DNA from 2 places in the Brenneria izadpanahii genome. Region 1 is predicted to be linked to the other one. Evidence: riboswitches for the same ligand, from Rfam matches in the RefSeq annotation. Region 1 holds a riboswitch; the other holds the start of a gene.
The links. A riboswitch is a leader RNA that binds a small molecule or an ion and turns the genes downstream of it on or off. The one in region 1 is predicted to bind cobalamin.
Positions count from the first base shown of each region.

Region 2: another riboswitch for cobalamin. It lies ahead of HC231_RS16050 (cobyrinic acid a,c-diamide synthase CobB); the one in region 1 lies ahead of btuB (TonB-dependent vitamin B12 receptor BtuB).

Region 1 is NZ_CP050854.1:5,018,787-5,023,214, reverse strand. Features, by position in the region: gene fabR (HTH-type transcriptional repressor FabR) at 1-380, shown strand, start outside; gene HC231_RS22485 (YijD family membrane protein) at 471-854, shown strand; gene trmA (tRNA (uridine(54)-C5)-methyltransferase TrmA) at 896-1,999, opposite strand; cobalamin riboswitch at 2,130-2,395, shown strand; gene btuB (TonB-dependent vitamin B12 receptor BtuB) at 2,463-4,310, shown strand; gene murI (glutamate racemase) at 4,255-4,428, shown strand, end outside.
Region 2 is NZ_CP050854.1:3,596,142-3,600,569, forward strand. Features, by position in the region: gene HC231_RS16040 (cobalt-precorrin-8 methylmutase) at 1-161, opposite strand, end outside; gene cbiB (adenosylcobinamide-phosphate synthase CbiB) at 173-1,135, opposite strand; gene HC231_RS16050 (cobyrinic acid a,c-diamide synthase CobB) at 1,138-2,550, opposite strand; cobalamin riboswitch at 2,664-2,847, opposite strand; gene HC231_RS16055 (NAD(P)-dependent alcohol dehydrogenase) at 3,293-4,357, shown strand.

The DNA.
Region 1 (4,428 bases):
GCGGCAGCGTGATAAAAACGTCGGTCTCAACCTTTATGGAGTTTATCGGCAATAACCCTAATGCCTTCAGGCTGTTATTGCGCGAGCGTTCGGGGACTTCCGCCGCGTTTCGCGCCGCTGTCGCGCGCGAGATTCAGCATTTTATTGCTGAACTGGCGGATTATCTGGAAGTCGAAAATCATATTCCACGCAGTTTTGCGGAAGCGCAGGCGGAAGCGATGGTCATCATTGTTTTCAGCGCCGGGGCGGAGGCGCTGGATGTCGGCCTGGAGCAGCGGAAACAACTGGAGGAGAGGCTGGTATTGCAACTGCGCATGATTTCCAAAGGCGCCTACTACTGGTATCGCAAAGAGCAGGATAGCCACGCAGGTATGTCGTAAATTTTTGGTATATACCCGATAGATTTCAGCGCGCCGGAAGCCGGCTTGGAAAATGGAAGGGTATAAACAGCTATAGAGAAGAGAAAAGCTATGACAGAACAATCCTACCATTATGGAGAAAAAGGTACGCTGATTTTAGCGTTGGTCGCGGGTTTATCCATTAACGGTTCATTTTCTGCGTTGTTTAGCGCGCTGGTGCCGTTTTCGATATTTCCCATCATTACGCTGATTTTATCCATCTATTGCCTTCACCAGCGATATATGAGCCGCAGTATGTCGGAAGAGGCTCCCCTGCTGGTGGCCGCCTGTTTTTTACTGGGGCTGTTGCTCTACAGCGCGATCGTGCGCGTTGAGTATCCCAGTATAGGCTCAAACTTTGTGCCCTCAATTCTGTGCGTGGCATTGGTGTTCTGGATCGGCTTCAAGCTAAAAGCCCGGAAATCCGCCAAAGAGAATGACGCCCCGGAGGTATGACGTACGGCAGGCGAGTAAAGACCACCTGCCTTGCCGCATGATTACTGGCGTTTCTCAAGCAGCACGCCGCATTCCATATGGTGGGTGTAGGGGAATTGGTCAAACAGCGCCAGCCGGCTGATTTGATGAGTTTCCGTCAGCGTTTCCAGATTATGGCGCAGCGTTTCGGGATTGCAGGAAATATAAAGAATACGCGGATAAGCCTGTACCAGCTTGACGGTTTCCGTATCCAGCCCGCTACGCGGGGGATCGACGAAAATGGTTTCGCAGCGATAGTCTGTCAGATCGATGCCTTGTAAACGCTTGAACGGGCGAACGCCATTCATGGCTTGCGTAAACTCTTCCGCCGACATACGGATAATTTGCACGTTATCAATGTGATTGGCGGCAATATTGTATTGCGCGGCGGCGACCGACGGCTTGGCGATTTCGGTCGCCAGCACGCGATCAAAATTACGCGCCAGCGCCAGTGAGAAATTTCCGTTGCCGCAATACAGCTCCAGCAGATCCCCCGTCGAACCTTTTGTCGCGTCCAGCGCCCATTCCAGCATTTGAATGTTGATGAACGCGTTGGGTTGGGTAAAGCTGTTCTCAACCTGCCGGTAAATCATATCGCGCCCGGCGACGGGCAGACATTCGTCGACATAATCCCGATCCAGGCAGATCTTGGTTTTTGTCGCGCGGCCAATCAGTTGCAATTGAAACCCCTGCGTACGCAGTTCATCGCGCAGCGCGCCGGCATGCTGCCGCCATTCATCATCCAACGCCCGGTGATACAGCATGGAAACCACTACTTCGCCACTCATGGTGGAAAGATAATCAATCTGGAACAGTTTGCGACGCAGAATAGGATTGGGCCGCAGAGCGGCGATCAATGCAGGCATCAACCGGTTTATCAATTCGCTGGCCGCCGGAAACCGATCGACGCGAATACGCTGCTTGGTCTGTTGATCGAACATGATGTGGTAAAGATCGTCGCCGTCATGCCAGATGCGGAACTCTGCGCGCATTCGGTAATGGCTGGCGGGGGAACGAAAAACAGCAGGTTTAGGCGCATTAAATGATGCCATCATGTTGCTAAGACGTTCTGTTTTTTGTGCTAACTGGTTGTCGTATTGTTCAACGGGCAAGTTCTCTGGCGTCATGGTTTTCTCATCTGAACGGCATCAAAAATGGCTATATTGGCCGGAAAATCCAGGTAATCCGGCTGGGAAGTCCAGCTTTACAATGTTATTACTCTGTAATGAAATAAGAGACTAGACCTCCGAGTAGCGCGATCGTAGCATGAAAATCCGGCCTTTTATTACAAGTTAAAAGGGAATCCAGTGTGAATCTGGAGCTGACGCGCAGCGGTAAGGGTAGTCAGAGCGATAGCATGATGCAGACACTGTCTTGTTAAAGATGGGAAGTCATCGCTCTTTGTTGTTACGAACGGTTGTTACCAACGTTTATTGCGAATCATGGCGATCACGAACGATGTTTCGGGAATCAAAGTAACAGCGGCCCCAAGCCCGAAGACCTGCCGGTATACGTCGCAGTGACCATGATCATCGCGTGCTATTCATCATGGTAGTGCGGCATCCTCTATATCGTTTGGATGCTCGATAAATGCTTAATAAAAAAATATTGCTGTCGACAGTGTTCTCTGTCACGGCCTTTCCCGTCTGGGCGCAAGACAATACGGATTCATCTCAAGAGCGTGACGGTGATATCGTCGTTACGGCTAACCGCGTTCCTCAACCCGTTTCTTCTGTTCTTGCCCCGGTAGATATCGTTACCCGCGAAGATATCGACCGCTGGCAGGCAAAAAACCTGACGGATGTTATGCGCCGTCTGCCGGGCGTGGATATCGCGCAGAACGGGGGGATGAGGCAAAGCGCGTCGATGTTTATTCGCGGAACCAATTCCAGTCATGTGCTCGTCTTGATTGATGGGGTTCGCATGGCCTCGCCGGGAGTGATCGGTAGCGTTGATTTTAATCAGATACCGATGACGCTGGTGCAGCGTATTGAATATATCCGCGGCCCTCGCTCGGCTGTTTATGGCTCGGAAGCCATCGGCGGGGTAATTAATATCATTACTCAAAAAGAGACGGATGGCGGAAAACTGGAAGCGGGCATGGGTTCGCATAAATATCAAATCTATGATGGCAGCATTCGTCAGCATATCGGAGATAATACCGCGTTAAGTTTGGCCGGATCTTTTGAGGAAACACAGGGTTTCAATGTCTACCCTAGGTCATCCGTTCCAGCCGATAACGATGACGATGGCTTTCGTAGCAAGGCTCTTTGGGGAAGCATAGAACAGCGATTCAATGATTCTGTGTCCGGTTTTGTGCGCTCCTATGGCTACGGCAATAAGACCGATTACGATCAAACCTCTGCCGGCAGCAGCGATACGCGGCAGCTATACAGCCGGAATTTTGATGGCGGCCTGCGATTCCAACATAACGATTTTTCATCGCAATTTATTGCAAGTTATCAGACATATAAAGATTATAATTTCGAATCCGACCAAGGGAACTATGCCCCCGGCTACTCATTGAATGAAGTGACGCAGCGCAGCGTATTATGGGGCAATACGTTACAAATAGCGCATGGTTCGGTGAGCGCCGGTGCTGACTGGCGGAGGGAAGAGAACAAGCCGGGCACGGGCAATGAAGGACATGCGCGTGAAAACACTGGGTTCTATCTTACCGCCCAGCAACAATACTTTGATCAGGTAACATTAGAAGGCGCCGTACGGACGGACGATAGCAGCCAATATAATCGCCATAATACCTGGCAGGGCGCCGCTGGCTGGGAATTTATACCGGGCTATCGCTTCACCGTGTCGTACGGAACCGCGTTTCGCGCTCCGGCTTTTGGTCAGATATACGGCACCTGGGGTAATAGAGATATTAAGGCAGAGGAGTCGTCTCAGTGGGAAGCCGGATTGGAAGGGCTTACCGGGCCGTTGTCATGGCGTTTATCCGCTTACCGCAACAAGGTTGATAATCTGATTGATTACGATTTTGCCACCAGCAAGTATTTCAATACGGATAAAGCGACCATAAAAGGCGTGGAGTGGACGGGTAACGTTGATACTGGGATATTTAGTCATCGTCTCACGCTAGAATACCTGGATCCTCGACGGGACTCGGATAATAGCGTGTTGGCGCGTCGCGCTAAGCAAAAAGCCTCATACCAGATTGACTGGACCATGTTTGATGTTGATATGGATATCGTTTATCAGTACACCGGCAAACGATACGATAACAGCCCAAGTATATTTAACGCTCAACAACGCCGCCTGCCAAGCTACAGCACGGTCGATCTTTCCGCCTCATATCCGATAACCCCCCAACTAACGGTTCGTGGTAGAATCGCCAACCTGTTTGATAAAGATTATGAGACGGCATATGGCTACCGTACGGCAGGGCGAGAATACTATCTCACCGGAAGCTATACCTTCTGACCTGCCTGCCCGTCCTACCGTGCTGGTGTTTGATTCCGGCGTAGGCGGGTTGTCTGTTTATAATGAAATCCGGCAATTATTGCCGGATCTTCACTATATCTATGCGTTCGACAATGAG
Region 2 (4,428 bases), 1.4 Mb from region 1:
TCCAGCCAGTCGAAATCCGCCGTGGTGTGGATCACCCGCTTAACGATCGCTTCGCGATCCGCATCGGCGAAACGGTAATCGGGCCGCTCGCTGGCGATGATGTCGCCGATAATGACAAAACTTTGCCGTTCGATGTCCTGCGGCTGCTGAAGATAGTTCATGTGTCCGTTCCTTATGCCGTCATGACCGACAGCAGAAAATACGCGGCGCTAAACAGCATCAAGGCCAGTAAGGAAGCGACCTTCATCAAATTGATGCTGCGCGGGATATCGTTCAGGGTAATCTCCCGGCGTTCATCGCCGATCCAGGGTTTCTCCACCCGCTCGCCGAAATAGTTGTTCGGCCCGCCAAGCCGTACCCCCAACGCGCCGGCTACCGTGGCTTCCGACCAGGCGCAGTTGGGGCTGGAGTGCTGATAACGATCGCGCCAGCCGATGCGCCATGCCTGCCGGTAATCATCCTTCAGCAGCCAGGCCGCCGCGCTCAGCAGCAGCCACCCCAACCGGGCGGGGATATAGTTCGCCAGATCGTCCATCCGGGCGGAAACATAGCCGATCGACCGGTACTTCGAATTTTTGTAACCCACCATCGAATCCAGGGTATTCACCGCTTTGTAGGCCATCGCCAACGGCGCGCCGCCCAGCAGCAGGAAAAACAGCGGCGCAATCACGCCGTCGATACTGTTCTCCGCCACGGTTTCCACCACCGCCCGGGTGATTTGCGGTTTTTCAAGCTGCGAAGTATCGCGCCCGACGATCCATGAGAGCTGTCGGCGGCTCTCTTCCAGCGTTCCGTGCCGCAATGCCTGATGAACCGCCAGCGCCGCATCGCTCAGGCAACGCCCCGCCAGACAGGTGTAAATCATCCACACTTCCGCCAGCCAGCCGAGCCACGGCTGGATCGCCGTCAGCAGCGCCAAAACGCCCCAGCTGACTCCCCAGGCGATGCCCACCACGGCCAGCCACAGCAATCCGCCGCCCAGCTTAAGCGCCCGTTCGCTGCGGCAGCAGGCGCGAATGCCCCGTTGCAGCCAGGCGATCAGATTGCCGATCCAGCGCACCGGATGCGGCCAATGCGGGGGATCGCCCAGCCAATAATCAAGTAAAAAAGCGACGAGCCAGGCCGCCAGCGTCAAGGTCATAGCGGCCTCCGGGCGGCGGAAAGCCAGCGATCGAGCACGCCGGGACGCTGGGCGAAATGAATATGCAGATAGCCGGCATAGGTCTGATCGAGCTGATAACCGCCCTGCCACTGCTGGATCACGGCGCCGTCGCGGGATTTGGCGCAGTCGAAGACGGGAGATAGCGACGTGGAAAAATCGGAGTAATGGAATTCATGACCGCGCAGGATCTCGCCCGCCGCCGCCAGCAGCGTATCCTGCTTCGCCTGCGCCTGACAGTAGCCAAAGCGGGTCAGCCGTTTTCCCATCCGGCTTTCGCCGGGCAGAATCCCCGTCATGGCATGACGCTGTCCATCAGGGGTAGTCAGCCCCGATCCCAGATACATCAGGCCGCCGCATTCGGCATACAGCGGGATCCGGCGCTGATGCGCCCGATGCAGGGCGCGGTGCATCGCGGTATTGGCCGCCAGCTGCGGCGCGTAGATTTCCGGATAGCCGCCGCCGATATAAATCATCCGGCAGTCGGGAAGCTGGCGATCGTAAAGCGGGCTGAAACGCTGAATACGTACCCCGGCCTGCTCCAGCAGATCCAGATTGTCCGGATAGTAAAAGTTGAAGGCTTCGTCATCGGCCAGCGCCAGCGTCAGACCGTCGGCCAGTTCGGGCGCCGGCAAAGCGGGCGCTTCGCCGTCGGGGAATACCGTGTTGCCGCACAGCGCCAGCAGACGGTCTACTTCGATGGTTTCTTCCACCTGCCGGGCCAACTGCCGCCAGCGGAGATCGTCATTAGCCTGTTCCTGCGCCGGGATCAGACCGAGGTGACGGGAAGGCAAAGTCACCTCTTCCATGACCGGCAGCCGCCCCAGCACCGGGATGCCGCAATAGTGTTCAATGGCGTGGCGAATAAGCGCGTAGTGCTGCGCCGAGCTGACGCGATTAACAATCACGCCCGCGATGGTCAACGCCGGATCGAAACGGCAAAAACCCATCACGGTGGCCGCCACCGACGTCGATACCGCTTTGCCGTCCACCAGCAAAATCACCGGGCACCCCAGCTGCTTCGCCATCGCCGCCGTGCTGCAATAGTCCGGATCGGCGCCGTAACCGTCATACAGCCCCATCACCCCTTCGATTACCGCTACATCGGCATGACGCATATGCTGGTTATATAAACCGTTTAGCGTTGCCGGCGGCAGCATAAAGGCGTCCAGATTGCGGGAAGCTACGCCGCATACCGCGCTGTGCCAGCCGCTGTCCAGATAATCCGGCCCGACCTTGAAGGGCTGGACGGCAAGCCCGCGCCGCATCAGCGCCCGCAGAAGCCCCAGCGTGACGGTGGTTTTGCCGCAGCCGCTGCCGGTGCCGGCGATCACGAAGGCTTTTTTATCCGTCCCGGTCCGATCCGGTTTTTTTTCACTGAAGCCTGACATAAAAAATCCCGACGTTTCGGCCGGGAAATGCAGTGTCACAAGAGTACGCGCAGCCAGCATCGCTGATGCACGCATCGGATGACAACCCGCTTCCCACCGAAGGAGTTGAATATATACATACAGACTGTCAGGTCGGTCTTCTGGCTTAGCGTCAACCTCCCCCGCGCCTTCCCAATCATACGATCAGTGGCTTTTACGGGGTTGTCGGCATCACAGCAGCGGGGGCTGCGGGGGAATTTCACCCCCTTCCCAGCAGAATCATTTGAAAAGATTCTTACCTGACAGCGATATCATGGCTATTTCACTTTTATCTTTTTATTAACACCACATTAACGTTTATATATCTGTTATATATTTTTACATAAGGTAATAGTCGTCATTCCCGCCTGCCGACTCAGGGATGACGACGGCGGTATTCATAAGGATGAAGTTTATAAGATCGCTTTGCGCTCAAACTCAATATAGCCCTTTCATAGCAAAAAAATGGCGAACTTTATTTTTTAACGATGCCCCTTTTCGCGCCGGAATAACAAATTATTGTTCTCTTCATCGCGAAAATCCTCGCTATTCAGGCCGGTATGACGAAGGCCAAATAGCAAAATTTTGTCATCGTCCGTTATGCCGCTCAACCATGCCGTAGGAACTCATCACAAATTCATACCCCCATTAATCAAGATATGCATCATACTGGATCCAGGATTCAATCCCTTGATGTTGTGCAATAAATGGAGAGGAAAATCGAATGCAAAATATACGTGGTTTTGCTGCGCTTGATGCCGCCAGCCCGTTAGTTCCACATCAGTTTGTCCGCAGAGATCCGCGAGAAGATGATGTAATCATCGATATTGTTTATTGCGGCGTGTGCCATTCCGACATCCATATGGCGCGCAACGAGTGGAAAAACAGCCATTACCCCCTCGTCCCCGGACATGAAATCATCGGCAAGGTCGTTGGCGTGGGTAAATCAGTCACGCGATTTAAACAAGGCGACTGGGTCGGCGTCGGCTGCATGGTGGACTCCTGTCAACAGTGTGACGCCTGTGAAGACGGCCTGGAACAGTATTGTGAAGAAGGTATGACTCTGACCTACGGCGCGGTCGACCGTCACGATGGCCTGCCGACCTTCGGCGGCTATTCCGAGCGTATCGTCGTTTCCGATAAATTCGTGCTGCGCCTATCCGATAAGCTGGATATGAAATCCGCCGCGCCGTTGCTGTGCGCCGGGATCACCACCTACTCGCCGCTGCGCCACTGGAATGTCGGACCGGGCGATAAAGTCGCCGTTGTCGGTCTGGGCGGACTGGGACACATGGGGCTAAAGTTTGCCAAAGCCATGGGGGCTGAAGTCACGCTATTCACCCGTTCGCCAGGCAAAGAGCAGGAAGCGCGCCGCCTGGGCGCGGACCGCGTGATCATCTCCTCCGATGACGCGCAGATGAAAACCGCCGCCAACACTTTCGATATCATTCTTGATACGGTGCCGATGCAGCACGATCTCAATCCCTATCTGGCCACGCTGGCGCGTGACGGCACGCTGATCCTGGTCGGGCTGATTGAGCCGATTGAACCGACGGTACACAGCGGATTGCTGGTCATGGGCCGTAAGAACATTGCCGGCTCCCTGATTGGCGGTATTCAAGAAACACAGGAAATGCTGGACTTTTGCGCCGAACACGGCATTAGCTGTGACGTTGAGATGATCAACATGCAGGATATCAACACCGCCTACGAGCGCATGCTGAAGAGTGACGTGCATTACCGCTTTGTGATTGAAATGGCTTCTCTGAAACAGAGTTTCCAGAGTTGATTATTTATCCCCGTCAGCTTTCACGTTGCTGAAAGGCTTTCCCCAGGGATGGGGCGAGTAATCGCCTACCT